3 regions of the Nocardia otitidiscaviarum genome follow, and region 1 is predicted to be linked to each of the others. Evidence: riboswitches for the same ligand, from Rfam matches in the RefSeq annotation. Region 1 holds a riboswitch; each other region holds the start of a gene.
What was found. A riboswitch is a leader RNA that binds a small molecule or an ion and turns the genes downstream of it on or off. The one in region 1 is predicted to bind S-adenosylmethionine.
Positions count from the first base shown of each region.

Region 2: it holds a riboswitch for S-adenosylmethionine, as region 1 does, so the genes downstream of both, FOH10_RS26005 (bifunctional o-acetylhomoserine/o-acetylserine sulfhydrylase) here and FOH10_RS29335 (aminotransferase class V-fold PLP-dependent enzyme) in region 1, are expected to answer to the same signal.
Region 3: it holds a riboswitch for S-adenosylmethionine, as region 1 does, so the genes downstream of both, FOH10_RS33380 (rhodanese-like domain-containing protein) here and FOH10_RS29335 (aminotransferase class V-fold PLP-dependent enzyme) in region 1, are expected to answer to the same signal.

Region 1 covers NZ_CP041695.1:6,529,237-6,534,896, reverse strand. The annotation lists gene FOH10_RS29365 (SDR family oxidoreductase) at 1-91, opposite strand, end outside; gene FOH10_RS29360 (TetR family transcriptional regulator) at 232-879, shown strand; gene FOH10_RS29355 (DUF6374 family protein) at 896-1,129, opposite strand; gene FOH10_RS29350 (hypothetical protein) at 1,180-1,560, opposite strand; gene FOH10_RS29345 (DUF2752 domain-containing protein) at 1,681-2,130, shown strand; gene FOH10_RS29340 (hypothetical protein) at 2,183-2,371, shown strand; gene FOH10_RS29335 (aminotransferase class V-fold PLP-dependent enzyme) at 2,427-3,737, opposite strand; SAM riboswitch class IV at 3,784-3,897, opposite strand; gene FOH10_RS29330 (biliverdin-producing heme oxygenase) at 4,081-4,737, shown strand; gene FOH10_RS29325 (flavin reductase family protein) at 4,751-5,215, opposite strand; gene FOH10_RS29320 (YbaK/EbsC family protein) at 5,404-5,660, opposite strand, start outside.
Region 2 covers NZ_CP041695.1:5,767,529-5,773,188, reverse strand. The annotation lists gene FOH10_RS26015 (DUF3017 domain-containing protein) at 1-310, shown strand, start outside; gene metX (homoserine O-acetyltransferase MetX) at 417-1,568, opposite strand; gene FOH10_RS26005 (bifunctional o-acetylhomoserine/o-acetylserine sulfhydrylase) at 1,565-2,890, opposite strand; SAM riboswitch class IV at 2,985-3,095, opposite strand; gene FOH10_RS26000 (TetR/AcrR family transcriptional regulator) at 3,108-3,806, opposite strand; gene FOH10_RS25995 (MFS transporter) at 3,944-5,440, shown strand.
Region 3 covers NZ_CP041695.1:7,414,039-7,419,698, reverse strand. The annotation lists gene FOH10_RS33395 (MarR family winged helix-turn-helix transcriptional regulator) at 1-97, opposite strand, end outside; gene FOH10_RS33390 (type 1 glutamine amidotransferase family protein) at 94-738, opposite strand; gene FOH10_RS33385 (O-succinylhomoserine sulfhydrylase) at 835-2,049, opposite strand; gene FOH10_RS33380 (rhodanese-like domain-containing protein) at 2,159-2,581, opposite strand; SAM riboswitch class IV at 2,599-2,709, opposite strand; gene FOH10_RS33375 (Rv0361 family membrane protein) at 2,774-3,262, opposite strand; gene FOH10_RS33370 (FAD-dependent oxidoreductase) at 3,552-4,961, shown strand; gene FOH10_RS33365 (amidohydrolase family protein) at 5,029-5,660, shown strand, end outside.

The sequences.
Region 1 (5,660 bases):
CGAGCGCGAGGGCGGTGGCCGCGCCGATGCCGCGGCCCGCACCGGTGACGACGGCGACGCGGCCGTCCAGGCGGAAGGTGTCCAGGATCATCGAGAAAGTCCCTCTCCGAGCTGACCGTTGTGACTGTAGTCACCAGCAGCATTAAGAACTTGTACTTAACTGTCAAGAAGAATTTCTTTATCCCCTGGTGGGGCGCTACTGTGCTGGAAGGCGAGTGCGGAGGGTGGAGCATGGCGGCGGCGGATGCGCGGAAACGGATCATTCTCGCGGCGGAGCGGCTGATCGCGGAGCGTGGGCAGGAGGTGCCGCTGCGGGATATCGCGGCGGCCGCGGGTCAGCGGAACAATTCGGCGGTCCAGTACCACTTCGGGTCCCGTGACGGACTCATCGCGGCCGTGGTCGAGATGCGGCTGGCCACGCTGGAGGCGCGGCGGCTGGAACTACTTGCCGAGCAGGCGGGTTCGGGCACGCCGCCCGGTGTGCACGGGTTGCTCGAAGCGCTGGTGGTCCCCATGTTCGAACTCGGTGAGCGGCACGGCGTCCACCACTACGCCCGGTTCCTGACCCAGATTCACACCCATCCGGCGGTGACGGACGCGGCCAATCTCGACAGCGCCGCGCGGACGTCGGTGCGGGTCATCATGCAGGGTCTGGACCGTGAGCTCGTCGACCTGCCGCCGCGGCTACGGGTGCGCAGGCTGCGCGCGGTGACCACGATGCTCTTCGCGCTGCTCGCCGACTTCGAGCACGCGGTCGAGGCTGGAAAGGTGCGCTCCGGGGATGTGGACGCCTGGGGAGAGATCATCGACATGCTCGCCGGGGCGCTTACCGCGCCGGTCGCCGATCCAGCCGGTGTCCGGGTGCGCGGCTACCGCTGACGGTCGACGTCGGCCATCAGCCGGGCCACTCGTCCATGCGTCCGTGGAAGGTGGAGCGGTCCGGTGGGGGGTCGGCGGGGGTGGGGTGGGATTCCTCCAGGTAGATGCGCATGCCTTCGGCGATTTTGCCGGCGGCGTGTTCGAGTTGTTCGGGGGTGATGTATTTGCCGAAGGCCGCCGCGTCGAGGAGTTGTCTGCGGACCTGGTCGAGGTTCATGCGAGCCCAATCGAGGCGGGACAGTTCCGGCATGGATGGGGAGATTACCTCGAGTCGAACAAACTTTCGATAGTAGGGGAGGGCTACGACATGTTCGTGAGGATCGGGAGGGGCTGGGTTTCGGTGGCGGAGGCCAGGGTGTCGATGGCGGCGGTGAGGCGGATGGTGGCCGCGCCGAGGGTGGCGGAGTAGGAGCGGCGACCTTCGGCGGCTTCGTCGGGGGTGGTGGTGTCGACCATGTCGAGGGCTCGGGCCCACCGGGACAGGTGCGCGTTCGCCTCGGCGGCGGACAGGTCGGGGTGGATGGTTCCCCGGAATTCCGGCTGGTGCGCGGCCGTGAAGCGGGCGCAACAATCCCACAGCCAGGTCGCCGGGGGGAGTGGTTCGCCTGCGGTGTCGGCGGCACGGGAGTTCACCAGGTCGGAGACGGCGTCGATGGCGGCCATCATCAGCGAATCGGTCACGGCGATAGCGTGTCACCTGCGGTGATGGGTGGCCGGTAGGTGACACGGGCGTGTCGACACCGACTCTGTTCGGGTGGGCGTGCCTGGCGCACCCGGTGCCACGCCACTACCGTTGATCGCGTGGACGCCACCCTCGCGCATACGCCCGAAACACCGCCCCGCTCCCGGTGGCGGGCCATGGGGCTGCCGCTGCTCGCCGGTGGCGCGGTCGCGGGAATCGCCGCCGCCGTGCACTTCCGGGACCCGCATCAGGAGGGGTCGTGGGGGATCTGCCCCTTCTACGAGCTGACCGGTTTCTGGTGCCCCGGCTGCGGTGGCCTGCGCGGACTGCACAATCTCACCGACGGGCGGGTGCTGGACGCGGTGCAGAGCAATCTGCTGCTGTTCCCGCTGCTGCTGGGATTCGTTGCGTGGTGGGGATATTGGATGGTGCGCAGTTGGCGCGGGCAACCGGCGCAACTGCTGCCGCGGGGGCTGCCGCGCCCCCTGCTCTGGGTGACGCTGGCGTTCCTGGTGGCCTACACCGTGTTCCGCAATACGCCGTGGGGGAGTTGGCTGGTTCCGGTGTGACCGGCGGCGTGGCCGAACGGGTGGACGTCGCCGATCGGGGCATGCTGTCGGTATGGGTGATTCGCTGAAGAAACGAGTGCGCGAGAAGCTGCTGCGGCAGCTGAACGAGGACGGTGCGCCCGATCCGGACCAGGACGATACCCGGCAGGTGTCGGTTCTCACGGATCTGGAACTGCTGGACGCGGTGGCCGAGGACGACCCCGTGGTCGAGGAACTCGCCGCCCGGTACTACGTGCCGTGAACCCGAAACTCCGTCCCCCGAGCCCGGCTCGGGGGACGGAGTCGTGTCCGGATGCTCAGACGCAGGGCGCTGCCCCGGCCGTGTCACCGTCGAACGGTCGCGTCTCCGGCACCGGGTTCCAGTGCCCGTCGGTGCACGCGTACTCCCAGCCCGGCCCCCGCTCGACCAGGGCGGCGACGGCGTCGACGAGCCGGTCCACATCGGCGGACGTGGTGCCGAGGCCGATGCTGGCGCGCAGCGCGCCGTCCACCCCGAGCTTGGCCAGGAGCGGGTGCGCGCAGAAGCGGCCGTCGCGCACCCCGATGCCGTGTTCGGCGGAGAGGTAGGCGGCCACCCGTCCGGGTTCGAAGCCGTCCAGGGTGAAGGCGACGATGCCGACGGCGTCGGTGCTGTCCCGCCAGATGCGCAGGAACCGCACGCCCGGAACGGTTTTCAGTCCGTAGCGCAGGCGGTGTGCGAGGTAGAGCTCGTGTTCGGTGACCGTGGTCTCGTCGAGCGCGGCCAGTGCGTCGCAGGCGGCGGCCAGGGCGGCCACGCCGAGGACGTTGGGGGAACCGGCCTCGTGCCGCTGCGGTGCGCACGCCCACTCGGTGTCGTCGGCGGTGACCTCCCGCACCGCGCCGCCGCCCGCCAGATACGGGTCGGCGGCATCCAGCCAATCCCGGCGGCCGACAAGCACTCCCGCGCCGAAGGGGGCGTAGAGCTTGTGGCCGGAGAATGCCACGTAGTCGATATCGCTGGCGCACAGGTCGATCCGCCGGTGCGGGGCCAGCTGGGCAGCGTCCACCAGGATGCGGGTGCCGCACTGGTGCGCGATCCAGGTCAGTCGTTCGATCGGCAGCAGCTCCCCGGTCACATTGGATGCACCCGTAATGGCAAGCAACGCAGCGGGTTTGGTGCACAGCTCGGCGACGACGCGCTGAATGGTCTCCTCGATGGTGTCGGCGGCCCGGACCACGCGCCGCCCGTGCCGGGTCCACGGCAGGAAGTTGGCGTGATGTTCGATATCCAGCACCACGGTGTCGCCGGGTACGCAGGCGGCCAGCAGATTCAGCGAGTCGGTGGTGTTGCGGGTGAAGACCACGCACTGGTCGTCGGCGGCATTCACGAACCGCGCCACCGTCTTTCGCGCGGATTCGTAGCAGTCGGTGGAGATGCGGGAGGCGTAGCCCGCGCCGCGGTGCACGCTGGCGTAGTAGGGCAGCAGGTCCCGCACCCGCTCGGTGACCTGCTCGAGCGCGGGGGCGCTGGCGGCGTAGTCGAAGTTGGCGTAGGCGGCGGTGCCGCCCTGTACGAGCGGCACCCGCAGATCGCATCCGGAGACGGTGGCGAGGGCGGCGCAGCTCTGGTCGGCGAAAGCAGTCATGACGAAATCCCGTCGGCTCAGGGACTCGTGATCGTGAGGTGATCGGAGTCCGCGCTTGCCGTGTTCGTATGAATCACGGCCCGGTCGTCACCCGGAGCACCCCACCGCGGAGGAGGGTTGCCGACCAGCTAGCCGGGGCTTAGCGCTGGTACTCATGACCTGATTGCAGAGGTTGGCAGACGGGCGCGGAACTTGTCAACCCCGCGCCGAGAATCATCCGAAAGTTGGATCGGGTGGGCCGCAAAGTAGGAACCGGGGGTTCGCCGGGGCCGGTAATCTCGACTGTGAAGTTAGGGTAGCCAAAGTATGGGCGGCCCGGGATCGACACCGAGGGAGCACGACCATGCTGGACACCGCGACGCCGTTCTCGACCCTGATCCGCACCGCGACCGAGCGGCAGCACACCGAGGCCGAACACTCCTCGTTCATGCGCGACATGCTCACCGGCACCCTCGGCGTGCGGGCGTTCTACCGCTACACCGCCCAGCTGTGGTTCGTCTACGACGCCCTGGAACGGCATTCCGCCGACCTCGCCGCCGACCCCGTCGCCGGACCGTTCGTTCGCCCGGAACTCGCCCGCCTCGCCGCCCTGGAAACCGACCTCGCCCATCTCGGCGGCCCGGACTGGCGAGCCGACCTGCGCCCCCTGCCCTCGACCCGCACCTACGCCGACCGCATCGCCGAATGCGCCCGGGACTGGTCGGCCGGATACGTCGTTCACCACTACACCCGCTACCTGGGCGACCTCTCTGGCGGCCAGGTCATTCGCGGCACCGCCGAAAAGCTGTGGGACCTGCCCAAGAAGGGCGACGGCGTGCGCTTCTACGTCTTCGACCGGATCGGCAACCCGGCCGCCTTCAAACGCGAATACCGCGAACTCCTCGACGCCCTGCCCATCGGCGGCGACGACACCGAGCGCGTACTCGACGAAGCCCGCCGCGCCTTCGCCATGAACACCGACATGTTCGGGGAACTGGCCGAGGAATTCGCCCGCGACTGACCGGCGGCCTGAGTCAGCGCAGGGGTTCGGGGCGGTGGTAGCCGCCGTTGTAGTAGAGCAGGGGGGCGGCGCTGGGTTCTTCCTCGGCGTCGTCGTGGACGCGGGTGACCAGGCCGACGACCAGGGTGTGGTCGCCGATGGGGATGAGGCGGTGGATGGCGGCGCGGACCCAGATGGGGGTGCCGTGCAGGACCGGTTCGCCGGTGTCGAGGGTGGTCCACAGGGAGCGGTCGGTGAAGCGCTGGGCGGCGGCGCGGCTGAAGCGCTGGGCGATGTGGCGCTGGTGTTCGCCGAGGAAGTGCACGACCACGGATTCGGCGTGCAGCAGGGCGTCGATGCTGGAGGAGGTCTCGGCGATATTGAAGGTGATCAGGGGCGGGTCCAGCGATACCGAGGCGAATGAGGTGGCGGTGAAGCCGACCGGTCCGTTGTCGGACATGAGCGTGACGACCGTGACGCCCGCCGGATAGTGACGCATGGCGGCGCGGTACTGGTGAGCTGCGATACCGCTCAGATCATCGGGGACCCGTAGCTCGGATGGAGAATCGGTCACATAGGCAAGGTACGCCCCGAGCGCCCGAGGTATTCCGGTTGCGCTCGAGTCGAACGGAACATCGATCGCGCGCGGGGACGACCGAGCCGAGCCGGAACGCGGGGCCGCCGGATTCAGTCGACGTCGATGGCCAGCCCCGCCGTGATCCGCACCAGTTCCCCGAATGTGGTGCGGAACAGCGTATTCGGATGCCCGCCCGCCGCCCACAGCTCCGGATGCCCGGCCAGAGCGTTGTCGATATAGGTGGGGAGATTGACGGGATGGCCGACCGGAGCCACCCCGCCGATCGGCTGGCCGGTGACCTCCCGCACCATGGGCGCGGGAGCCCGGGTCAGCGCGCCCTCCAGCCGCTTGCCGGTGCGATCCAGAT
Region 2 (5,660 bases), 760 kb from region 1:
TGCCCACGCCGCCCCCGAGAGCCGCAGCAGCCGCATCGGCGCATCCATCCGCACCCATCTGCCGCTCATCCTGGTGGCCGCGGTGCTGGTGGTGGCGGTCGTCTTCCTGGCCTGGGACCGCTGGCGACGCGGTGCCGTGTTCATCGGCGGCGCGGCCCTGCTGGCCGCGGCCTTCCGCATGCTGCTGCCCGCCGAACAGGTCGGCCTGCTCGCGGTGCGCGGCAAATGGTTCGACGTGGTCGCCCTGACCGCGCTGGGCTCGGCCATCATCGTGCTGGCCGCCACGGTCAACCCGCTCGGTATCACCTAGATCCGGCTCCCGCCGCAGCGGACGACGCGGGCCGATGTCAGCGGACGACGCGGGCCGATGTCAGCGGACGACGCGGGCCGATCTCAGCGGTCGGCGTAGGCCGATGTCAGCGGTTGTCGCGGGCCGCGCGGGCCAGGTCCATGGTTTCGGTGAGGAGTTTGCCGACCGCTTCGGTTTCGGTGAGGAAGCCGTCGTGGCCGTCGCGGGAGCGGACGATTTCCAGGCCCTTGCAACCGGGGAGGAGGTCGGCCAGTTCCTGTTGGGTGCGCAGCGGGTACAGGCGGTCGGAGTCGACGCCGCCGACGATGCAGGGGACCGGGGTGGAGGTCAGGGCGGTGGCGATGCCGCCGCGGCCGCGGCCCACGTCGTGCCGGTTCATGGCCTCGGTGAGCAGGATGTAGGTGCCGGGGTCGAAGCGGGAGACGAGTTTGTCGGCCTGGTATTCCAGGTAGCTCTGCACCGCGTAACGGCCGCCGTCCCAAGGGTTCTCGTCACCCTGGGCGTGGTTCTCGAAGCGGTGGTCGAGTTCGAATTCGGTGCGGTAGCTCAGGTGCGCGATACGGCGGGCGATGCGCATGCCGGTCATGGGCGCGCGCCCGGTGCCGTGGTAGTCGCCGCCCTGCCAGTCCGGATCGGCGGTGATGGCGGCGATCTGGGTGGTCTGGGTGCCGATCTGGTCGGCGGTGGCGCGCGGGCCGACGGCCAGCACCAGGGCGGAGCCGACGCGGTCGGGATGGCCGATCATCCATTCCAGCACCCGCATGCCGCCCATGGAGCCGCCGACCACCGCGGCCAGCCGTTCGATCCCGAGCAGGTCGAACAGCCGCACCTCGGCGGTCACCTGATCGCGGATGGAGATATCGGGAAATCGTGAGCCCCAAGGCTTTCCGTCGGGGGCCAGGGAGGCGGGTCCGGTCGAGCCCTGACAGCCGCCGAGCACATTGGTGGCGATGACACACCACTCCCGGGTGTCGATGGGCGCACCGGGTCCGACGGTGCCCTCCCACCAGCCGGGCGGCGAACCCGCCGCCCCGACCACATGGGAGTCACCGGTCAGCGCGTGCTCGACCAGCACCACGTTGTCCAGATTCGCCGAGAGTTCGCCCCAGCGTTGCGCGGCCAGCGTCACGTCGGTGACGACCGCCCCGTTCTCGAGTTCGACGTCCCCGATGGCAATACTGCCGAGCGTCCCGTCGGACGGTGGAAGCAGCGCCTCCACCGTCTCCCGGGACGTGCTCGATTCGATGTTCACGGTCAACGTGCCGCCGCCGTCAGTCCGGCCGTGAGATCGGCCAGGATGTCGTCGATACCCTCGATACCCACGGCCAACCGCACCAGCCCCGGGGTGACGCCGGAGGCCAGCTGCTCTTCCGGCGTCAGCTGTGAATGCGTGGTGGAGGCCGGATGGATGACGAGGGAACGCACATCCCCGATGTTAGCGACATGGCTGTGCAGCTCCAGCGCGTCCACGAACTTCTTGCCCGCATCGACGCCCCCGGCGAGCTCGAAGGACACGATCGCGCCCACACCCCTCGGTGCCAGCTGTTTGCCACGCTCGTACCAGGGGGAGGACGGCAGCCCGGCGTAGGACACCGACAGCACCTCCGGCCGCTGGGCCAGGAACTCCGCGACCGCCTGCGCGTTGGCCACGTGCCGCTCCACCCGCAGGCTCAGCGTCTCGATGCCCTGCGCGATGAGGAAGGCGTTGAACGGCGAGACGGCCGAGCCGAGGTCGCGCAGCAGCTGCACCCGCGCCTTGAGCGCGAAGGCGGGCGCACCCAGGTCCGCGTACACCACGCCGTGGTAGCTCGGATCGGGGGTGGTGAAGCCCGGGAACCGCGCCGCGCCGGATTCGTCGCGCCCGGTCCAGTCGAATCCGCCGCCGTCGACGATCACGCCCGCGACCGCGGAGCCATGTCCGCCAAGGTATTTGGTGGCCGAATGCACCACGATGTCGGCCCCGTGGCGCAGCGGCTGGATCAGGTACGGCGTCGCCACGGTGTTGTCCACGATGAGCGGCACCCCGGCGGCGTGGGCGATCTCGGCGACGCCCGGGATGTCCAGCAGCGCGCTGCTGGGGTTGGCCACGGTCTCGCCGTAGAACGCCTTGGTGTTGGGTCGCACCGCCGCCCGCCACTGCTCCAGGTCGTCGGGATCGTCGACGAAGCTGACCTCGATGCCCAGCTTGGGCAGCGAGTAGCGGAAGAGGTTGTAGGTGCCGCCGTAGAGGTGCGGGCTGGCGACGATGTGATCCCCGGCGGCGGCCAGATTGAGGATGGCGAAGGTTTCGGCGGCCTGTCCGGACGCCAGCAGCAGCGCCGCGACGCCGCCCTCCAGGGCGGCGATGCGCTGCTCCACCACGTCCTGGGTGGGGTTCATGATCCGGGTGTAGATATTGCCCGGCTCGGCCAGTCCGAACAGCGCGGCGGCGTGTTCGGTGTCGCGGAAGGCGTACGAGGTGGTCTGGTAGATCGGCAGCGCGCGGGCCCCGGTGGTGGCGTCGGGAGCCTGTCCGGCGTGCACCTGCTTGGTCTCGAAAGACCAGTTGGCCGGTTCGATGGGCGCGGTCGAGTCACTCATGTCCTGCTCCAAGAAAAGTCGCCGAATGGCGGGAAGTCTGACGTTATCGGAAGGCGAATGGGCTTCGACAACAACACATTTCGGTAGACCTCCTACAGTGCGCTTGCGCTCGGCCTTCGAGCGCCCGGTCCTCACCCGGAGCACCCCACCGCAGCTGGAGGGTTGCCGATCAGCAAGCCGGGGCTTGACGCTGATGCTCTTGACCTGATGCGAGATTCTAGCGGGCGGAGGGGTCGGAGTCCGAAGTGGGGCTGGACACACAGACGTTTCCGCAGATACGCAGGAATTCGCGATAGGCCGCGACCACGGCGTCGGCCATGCCCCGGGCGGAGGTGGCGCAGTTGCCGTCGACGGCCTCGACCTCGGTGCCGACCCGCATGATGGTGTGCCAGGTACCCAGCAGCAAACGCACCGGCAGGCTGTCCGCGGGCTGGCCGATGCGCTCGGCGATCACCTCGCCCATCTGCTGGGTCTTGTGCTCGCCCGCGTCGAGACTGCGGGCGCGCACCGCGGCGCTGCCGCGGATGATGTTCTGCATCTGCTGGAACCAGCGGAACGGCACCGGTTCATCGGCCTCGATGATGCGGTCGGTCAGGGCCAGGAAGCCGTCCAGCATCGCCTGCAGCTCGTTGTCGTGCGGCGGCTGCGCCCGCAGATACTCGGCCATGGCCTGCCCCCATACCTCGATGGGGGCGATGACGATCTCTTCCTTGCTCTCGAAGTACCGGTTCACGGTGCGTGGTGAGACGTCGGCCGCGTCGGCGATCTGTTCGACGGTGGTGGCGTCGAAACCCTGGGCGTCGCACAGCTCGAGTGCCACATCGATGATGCGCTCGCGGGTCTGCTGCTTCTTGCGTTCGCGCAGTCCCGGTCGACGGCGTTCCAGGAGATCGGCAGGCGTTGACGACTCGGACATTGCCTCAGTCTATCGCTATCGGGCCGAATTGTGTCATTAACAGCCATCTGTCTGATTGCGACATTTTTCGCTTGACGTCATTTGTCGGTGGGTGCCAGTATGGTCCGGGTTGTTCGTAATGCCCTGAGGAGAACGACGTGACCACTGCGACCGCGACTCGCGAACCCGACGAAATATCCAGACAGACAAGCGCTTCCAAGCGCTGGCTGGCCCTGGGCGTACTCGCCCTGGCGCAGCTCATGGTGGTGCTGGACGCCACCATCGTCACGATCTCGCTGCCCTTCGCGCAGCAGGATCTGCACATCAGCGAGGCCGACAAGCAGTGGATGCTGACGGCCTACACCCTCATCTTCGGCGGCCTGCTGCTGCTCGGCGGCCGCCTCGCCGACTACCTCGGCCGCCGCCGCATCTTCCTGATCGGCCTGGTCGGCTTCGCCGCCGCCTCCGCGCTGGCCGGGCTCGCACAGAACGCCGGACAGCTGTTCGCCGGGCGCGGCCTGCAGGGTGCGTTCGCGGCATTGCTGGCACCCGCGGCGCTGTCACTGGTGTCGATCACCTTCACCGAGGTCACCGAGCGAGCCAAGGCGTTCGGTGTCTTCGCGGGCGTCTCGGCGGGCGGCGCGGCCATCGGGCTGATCGCGGGCGGCGCGCTCACCGAGTACGCCGACTGGCGCTGGTGCCTGCTGGTCAACACCCCCGTCGCACTGCTGGCACTGGTCGGGGCGTACGCCTTCGTCGTCAGGGACGAGCCCGCGCCGCGCACCGGCGGCTACGACCTGCCGGGCGCGATCACCGGCACCCTCGGGCTCATCGCCATCGTCTACGGCTTCACCCGCGCGGCCGAGAACGGCTGGGGCGCGGCATCCACCCTCGGGCTGCTGGCCGCGGGCGCGGCCCTGCTGGTGGCCTTCGTGGTCATCGAACACCGGTCCGCGAATCCGCTGCTGCCGTTGCGCATCCCCGGGGAGATCAACCGGGGCGGCTCGTTCCTGGTGGCGCTGCTCATCCCGATCGCCATGTTCGCCATGTTCCTGAACCTCAGCTACTACCTGCAGATCACCCTCGGGTACTCGGCGCTGAAGGCCGGTGTCGCCTTCCTGCCGTTCCCCATCGGCATCGTGGTGTCGGCGGGTATCGCCAGCGCGGTACTGCCGAAGCTGGGTCCGCGCCCGGTGCTGCTGGCCGGGACCGCGCTGGGCATGCTGGGGCTGCTCTATCTGGCCCAGCTCGATTTCGGTGACGGCTACGCGGCGTCGGTGCTGCCCGCCATGACGCTCATCGCACTCGGTATGGGTGGCGTCTTCGTGGCCATGCAGACCACCGCGCTGCATCAGGTGGACGAGGCCGATTCCGGGGTGGCCAGCGCGCTGCTCAATGCCGCGCAGCAGGTCGGCGGTTCCATCGGCACGGCCCTGCTGACCACCATCTCGGTGCAGGTCGCGCAGCGGTACGTGGCCGACAATCCGACCATCGACAATGTCATGGCCCGGGCCGCCATCCACAGCTACGACGTGGCGTTCTACATCGGTGCGGGCTTCTTCCTCATCGCCCTGCCGATCATCGCGCTGATGATCCGCGACAAGCCGGAGAACCTGCTCGAGGGCGCGGAGAAGCCGGTTCACGTGGGCGTCTGATCCTCGTATCCTCGACTCATAGGCCGCGTGCTTCCTACTTGCGAGTAGCCCTCCGCTGTTCCCGCACAGCGGGGGGCAACCGCGCGGTGAGGTTCATAGCAGCAGTACGCTTGTCTTGCTTGACGCCACAGCGTACGTGGACCTGGCACCACAGGCCCCGTGCCGCGCGCCATGCGTATACGTTGTCTGTTGAACAGCTGGGGTCCGCTACAAGCGGTGC
Region 3 (5,660 bases), 880 kb from region 1:
CGTTGAGCTTGAACGAGGAGATCGCCGCCGTACTGAACAGTTCCTGTTCGCGCCGGATCTCGCCGTCCGCCCGCCCGGTGGAGCGGCGTCGCGTCACGACGCCGTCGCCTCGGCGGATCGCTGCTGCTCGTACTCGGCGAGGGCGAAGAATCCGGCCGGATCGTTGTCGCCGTAGAGCCGGTACCACGCGTCGAGGATGTGCGGCTCGTAGATGTCGAGCCGGGCGAGGATCGCCCGCGCGAACTCGACCGGCCGGGTGCCGGTGGCCGTGATCAGATCCCCGTCGGTGACGGCGGGCTCGTACACGAAACGGTCGGCACCCGAATAGCCGCTGTAGGCAAGGTATTCCGCCGCATTGCTGGTGTGCGCCCGCTCGTCGAGCAGCCCGGCCGCCGCCAAACCGAAAGTGGCCCCGCAGATTCCCGCCACCGGCACACCCGCCGCCACGAACTCACGAGCCTTGTCCGCGAAGGGTGTCAGCGCACCCGTTTCCCAGGTGTCCGCGCCCGGCAGGATGAGCATGGCGCTGTCGGCCGGGGACAGCTCGGCCAGCGTCACATCCGGCACCACCCGCATACCACCCGCCGAGGTGACCGCGTCGCGGCCGATCCCCACCGTGCGCACCTGCCAGGTGCCGGGCTCCCGGTGCCACATGGCGCGGTTGATATGCGCGGTGGCGTGGCCGACCTCCCAATCCGCGAAGGTGTCGTAAACGGCCATGTGCACTGTTTTCATCATGACAGCATCCTGTCATCTTTGACAGGATGCTGTCAATAGGTTCGAATACGAAAACCCCGGCCCATCGAGAGCCGGGGCGTCGCGCGTGCCGAGCGGTCAGCTCAGTGCGTGATCCAGATCGCCGAGCAGATCCTCCACATCCTCGAGGCCCACCGAGATGCGGACCACGCCGTCGGTGATGCCCACGGCCGCACGGCCTTCCGGCCCCATGGCCCGGTGCGTGGTGGTGGCCGGATGGGTGATCAGGGTCTTGGCATCGCCGAGGTTGTTCGAGATGTCGATGATGCGCAGCCGGTTGAGTACCTCGAACGCGCGCTTCTTGGCCTCGTCGGCGCCCGCCTTCAGCTCGAAGGTGACCACGGTGCCGCCGCCCGACATCTGGCTCTTGGCCAGCTCGTACTGCGGATGCGAGGCCAGGAAGGGGTACTTCACCCAGGCCACCGAATCCTTGCCCTCGAGGAACTCCGCGATGCGCTGCGCCGAGGAATTGGCCTGGCGCACCCGCAGCGGCATGGTCTCCAGACCTTTGAGCAGCGTCCAGGCATTGAACGGGCTCAGCGCCGGGCCGGTATGGCGCATCAGATTCTTCACCGGACCGTCGATGTAGTCCTTGGACCCGAGAATCGCGCCGCCGAGGACACGACCCTGGCCGTCGATGTGCTTGGTGCCGGAATAGACCAGCACGTCCGCGCCGAGCTCGAATCCGCGTTGCAGCAGCGGAGTGGCGAAGACATTGTCCAGCACCACCTTCGCGCCCGCGGCATGCGACAGCTCGACCACCCGGCGCACATCCACCAGCGACTGCATCGGGTTGGACGGCGTTTCGAAGAACACGGCCTGGGTGGGCACCGACAGCGCCCGCTCCCACTGGTCGAGGTCCTCACCGTCGACGAAGACGGTCTCCACGCCCCAGCGCGGCAGAATCTCGTTGGCCACCACGAAACAGGAGCCGAACAGGCTGCGCGCGGCCACCAGCCGGTCACCCGCGCCGAGCAGCGCGCCCAGCGCCGTGAACACCGCCGACATCCCGGACGCGGTGGCGAAACACGCTTCGCCGCCGTCGATCAGGCGCAGCCGCTCCTCGAACATGGCGACGGTCGGATTGCCGTAGCGCGAGTACACGTAGTGCTCGATATCGCCGGTGAACGACGCCTCGGCCGCCTCGGCGCTCTCGTAGACGAATCCGGAGCTGAGGTACAGCGCCTCGGAGGTCTCCTCGAAACCGCTGCGGCGCAAGCCGCCTCGGACGCCGATGGTCGCGGGGCCGATGCCCTCGGGCAGGGGCTTGTCGAAAGCGCCTCCGGTGATCACAGCTGCCTCCCATCGACAGGGTTCGACCGACGCGCCACATACGCGACGGCGGTGGCGGTCACGACCGACGGAACCCGCGGCGCGCCCGCGGTGGCCGGAACCGGTCGCGTCATGATTGCCGCCACGGAAGTCCCTCGGCGCGCCAGCCGGAGCCGCCGCGGTGTCCCTGCGCGTCCAGCGCGCCCTCGAAACCCTCGACCACGTTGAACGCGGGCGTGAAGCCGACGGCGGTGGCCGCGGTGGCCGCGCCGATGGAGCGCTGCCCGGACCGGCAGATGAAGATCACGGGCGCGTCGCCCTCGGGGTCCCGCTCGGCCAGCGCCTGCTTGAGCTGATCGGTGAACCGGGTATTGGGCGAGCCGGTGACGTCCACCCATTCGATGAGGACGGTGGGCCGGCCGATGCCGCCGGTATCGGGTACGCCGACGAACCGCCATTCGGCCTCGGTGCGCACATCCACCAGCACCGCGTCCGGATTGTCGCGCAACAGCTCCCACGCCTGCCGTGGCGTGATGTCACCCGCATAGCTCACTGCTTGAACCTCCTGTGAATCCGCACTTGCCGCACCGAGGTGCGTGGCCAGGTCGTCACCCGGAGCACCCCACCGCGGAGGAGGGTTGCCGACCAGCCAGCCGGGGCTTGGCGCTGGTACTCATGACCTGGATCTGAGATTGCCCGGACCACCGCCCGACTGTCAAACGCATGTGTCCGAGTAGTGGGACGATCAGCGGTCGCAGACCACCCAGCCGTTGCCGCCGCGGGTGAAGTTCCAGGTCGAGGTGTTCTCGGTGCCGTCGAGTCGCACGGTGACGGTGGCGGTGGCGCGGTCGCCGTCCACCCGGGCGTCGGTGAGGCGCACGAATTCCAGAGCCGGTGCGGCGTCCTCGGATTCGATCCGCACCGGCGAGCGGTCGTTGTCGAAGCCCGCGCAGACGATGCGATCGCCCAGCGGGTCGTCCGCGGCCAGCGCGCCGACGAGGTTGCGGGCGGCCACGGCCAGTCGATCGGAATCTGTGACATTCTTCTCAGCCGGGGATACCAGCCCCGCGATCACGATTCCCAGCACGACCAGCGCGATGATGCCCGCGGCGGCCAGGAACGGCAGCATCGACCTGGTCCCGGTCTGGTCGATCGGGATCGACTGTTCATCCTCACCGGCTGTGTGTTCCGATCGCTCAGCCGAGTTTTCCGGCCGCTCGCTTCGCTCACTCATGAGCTAGATCATGCCTGGTCGCCGGGGGTGTACGCGGCTCGACACCGGGTACCCGATGCAGTGGGCATCCGCCCAGTTCACCGAACCCCGGCGGGCCGTGGTCTACCCCACCGATAGAATCGTCTGAATTCTCCGCCCGCGCGGGGGAATAGCAGGACGGCGCAGCAACGCTGCAGCGTCGGAGGCCTCGGGATGACCCGAGCTCGGGCGTCAACTTAGCCTAAGCTAAGAACGACGGCTAAGACTGACCGCAAGATTGTATTTCGACTCGTAAGGGTGCGCGTAAGAGATGACCGAACAGAGTGCAGCGACCCGCCCGCTCCGCATCGCGATCGTTGGTGCCGGCCCGGCTGGTATCTATGCGGCCGACGCGCTGATGAAATCCGATGCCCCCGCCGGGTTCGACGGGGTGAGCATCGATCTCTACGAGCGCATGCCCGCCCCCTTCGGCCTGATCCGCTACGGCGTCGCGCCCGACCACCCGCGGATCAAGGGCATCATCACCGCCCTGCACAAGGTCCTCGACAAACCCCAGGTCCGACTGCTGGGCAATATCGACTACGGCGTCGACATCACCCTCGCCGACCTGCGCGGCTTCTACGACGCGGTCATCTTCTCCACCGGCGCCAACGCCGACCGCGCCCTCGACATCCCCGGCATCGACCTCGACGGCTCCTACGGCGCCGCGGACTTCGTGTCCTGGTACGACGGCCACCCCGACGTCCCCCGCACCTGGCCCCTGCACGCCCAGAAGGTCGCCGTGCTCGGCGTCGGCAACGTCGCCCTGGACGTGGCCCGGGTACTGGCCAAGACCGGCGACGAACTGCTGCCCACCGAGATCCCGCCGAACGTCTACGAAGGGCTCAAGGCCAACCAGGCCCTCGAGGTGCACGTGTTCGGTCGCCGCGGACCCGCCCAGGCCAAGTTCACCCCCCTCGAGCTGCGCGAGCTCGACCATTCCCCGACCATCGAGGTCATCGTCGACCCCTCCGACATCGACTACGACGAGGGCTCCGAGGCCGCGCGCCGGCATTCCAAGCAGGTCGACATGATCTGCAACACCCTCGAGCAGTGGGCCATCCGCGATGTCGGTGACCGCCCGCACAAACTGTTCCTGCACTTCTTCGAGTCCCCCGCCGAGATCCTCGGCTCCGACGGCACGGTCGTCGGGCTGCGCACCGAACGCACCCAGCTCGACGGCACCGGCAACTGCAAGGGCACCGGCGAATACAAGGACTGGGACATCCAGGCCGTGTACCGGGCGGTGGGGTATCTGTCGCAGAACATTCCCGCGCTGCCCTTCGACGACCAGGCCGGGACCGTGCCCAACGAGGCCGGACGCGTGCTCGTCGACGAGGACGCCGACGGCCCGGCCCGCTACCTGCCCCAAACCTATGTGACCGGGTGGATCAAACGCGGCCCGGTCGGGCTCATCGGCCACACCAAGGGCGACGCCAACGAAACCATCGCCTGCCTGCTCGACGACGCCAAAGACTTCACCCCCGCCGCCAACCCCGACCCCGAGGCCGTGACCGCGTTCCTCGAAGCCAAGGGCATCCCCTTCACCACCTGGGCCGGCTGGTACCGCCTCGACGCCCACGAACGCGCACTCGGCGAACCCGAAGGCCGCGAACGCGTCAAGGTCGTCGAACGCGAAGACATGCTGCGCGCCAGCGAGCCGGACAAAGTCGCCAACTGACCTGGGCTGATCCACCAGGCGGACAAGGTTTTCCGCACTTGTCACCAATGTGAGGCATGCTGATCACGTGTTCGATGCCCATGTCCACATCATCGATCCGCGGTTCCCGCTGATCGAGAACGAGGGCTACCTGCCCGACCCGTACACCATCGCCGATTACAAGCGGCGGATGTCCCGCTTCGACATCGACGGTGGTGCCGTGGTCAGCGGGTCCTTCCAGGGCACCGATGAGACGTTCCTACGGGCGGCGCTGGCCGAGCTGGGCGAGGGCTGGGTCGGCGTCATCAACCTGCACGTGGACGCCACCGACGAGGAGATCATCTCGCTCGACCGGGCCGGGGTGCGGGCGCTGCGGTTCAATCTCAAGCGTGCGGGCGGGGATATCGTCGGGCTGACCATGCTGGCGCTGCGCGCGTACGAACTGGTCGGTTGGCATGTGGAGCTGTACATCGACGGGTCCATGCTGGGATCGCTGGAACCGGTGATCAGCAAGCTGCCGCAGCTGTCCATCGACCATATGGGCATGTCCGACGACTGCCTGCCCTACCTGCTGAATCTGGTGGACCGCGGGGCCAAGGTGAAGGCGTCCGGCTTCGGCCGGGTGGCCATGGACGTCGGCCGGGCGCTGCGCCGGATCCACGCGGTGAATCCGGAGGCCCTCATGTTCGGCTCCGATCTACCCGGCACCCGCGCGGGGCG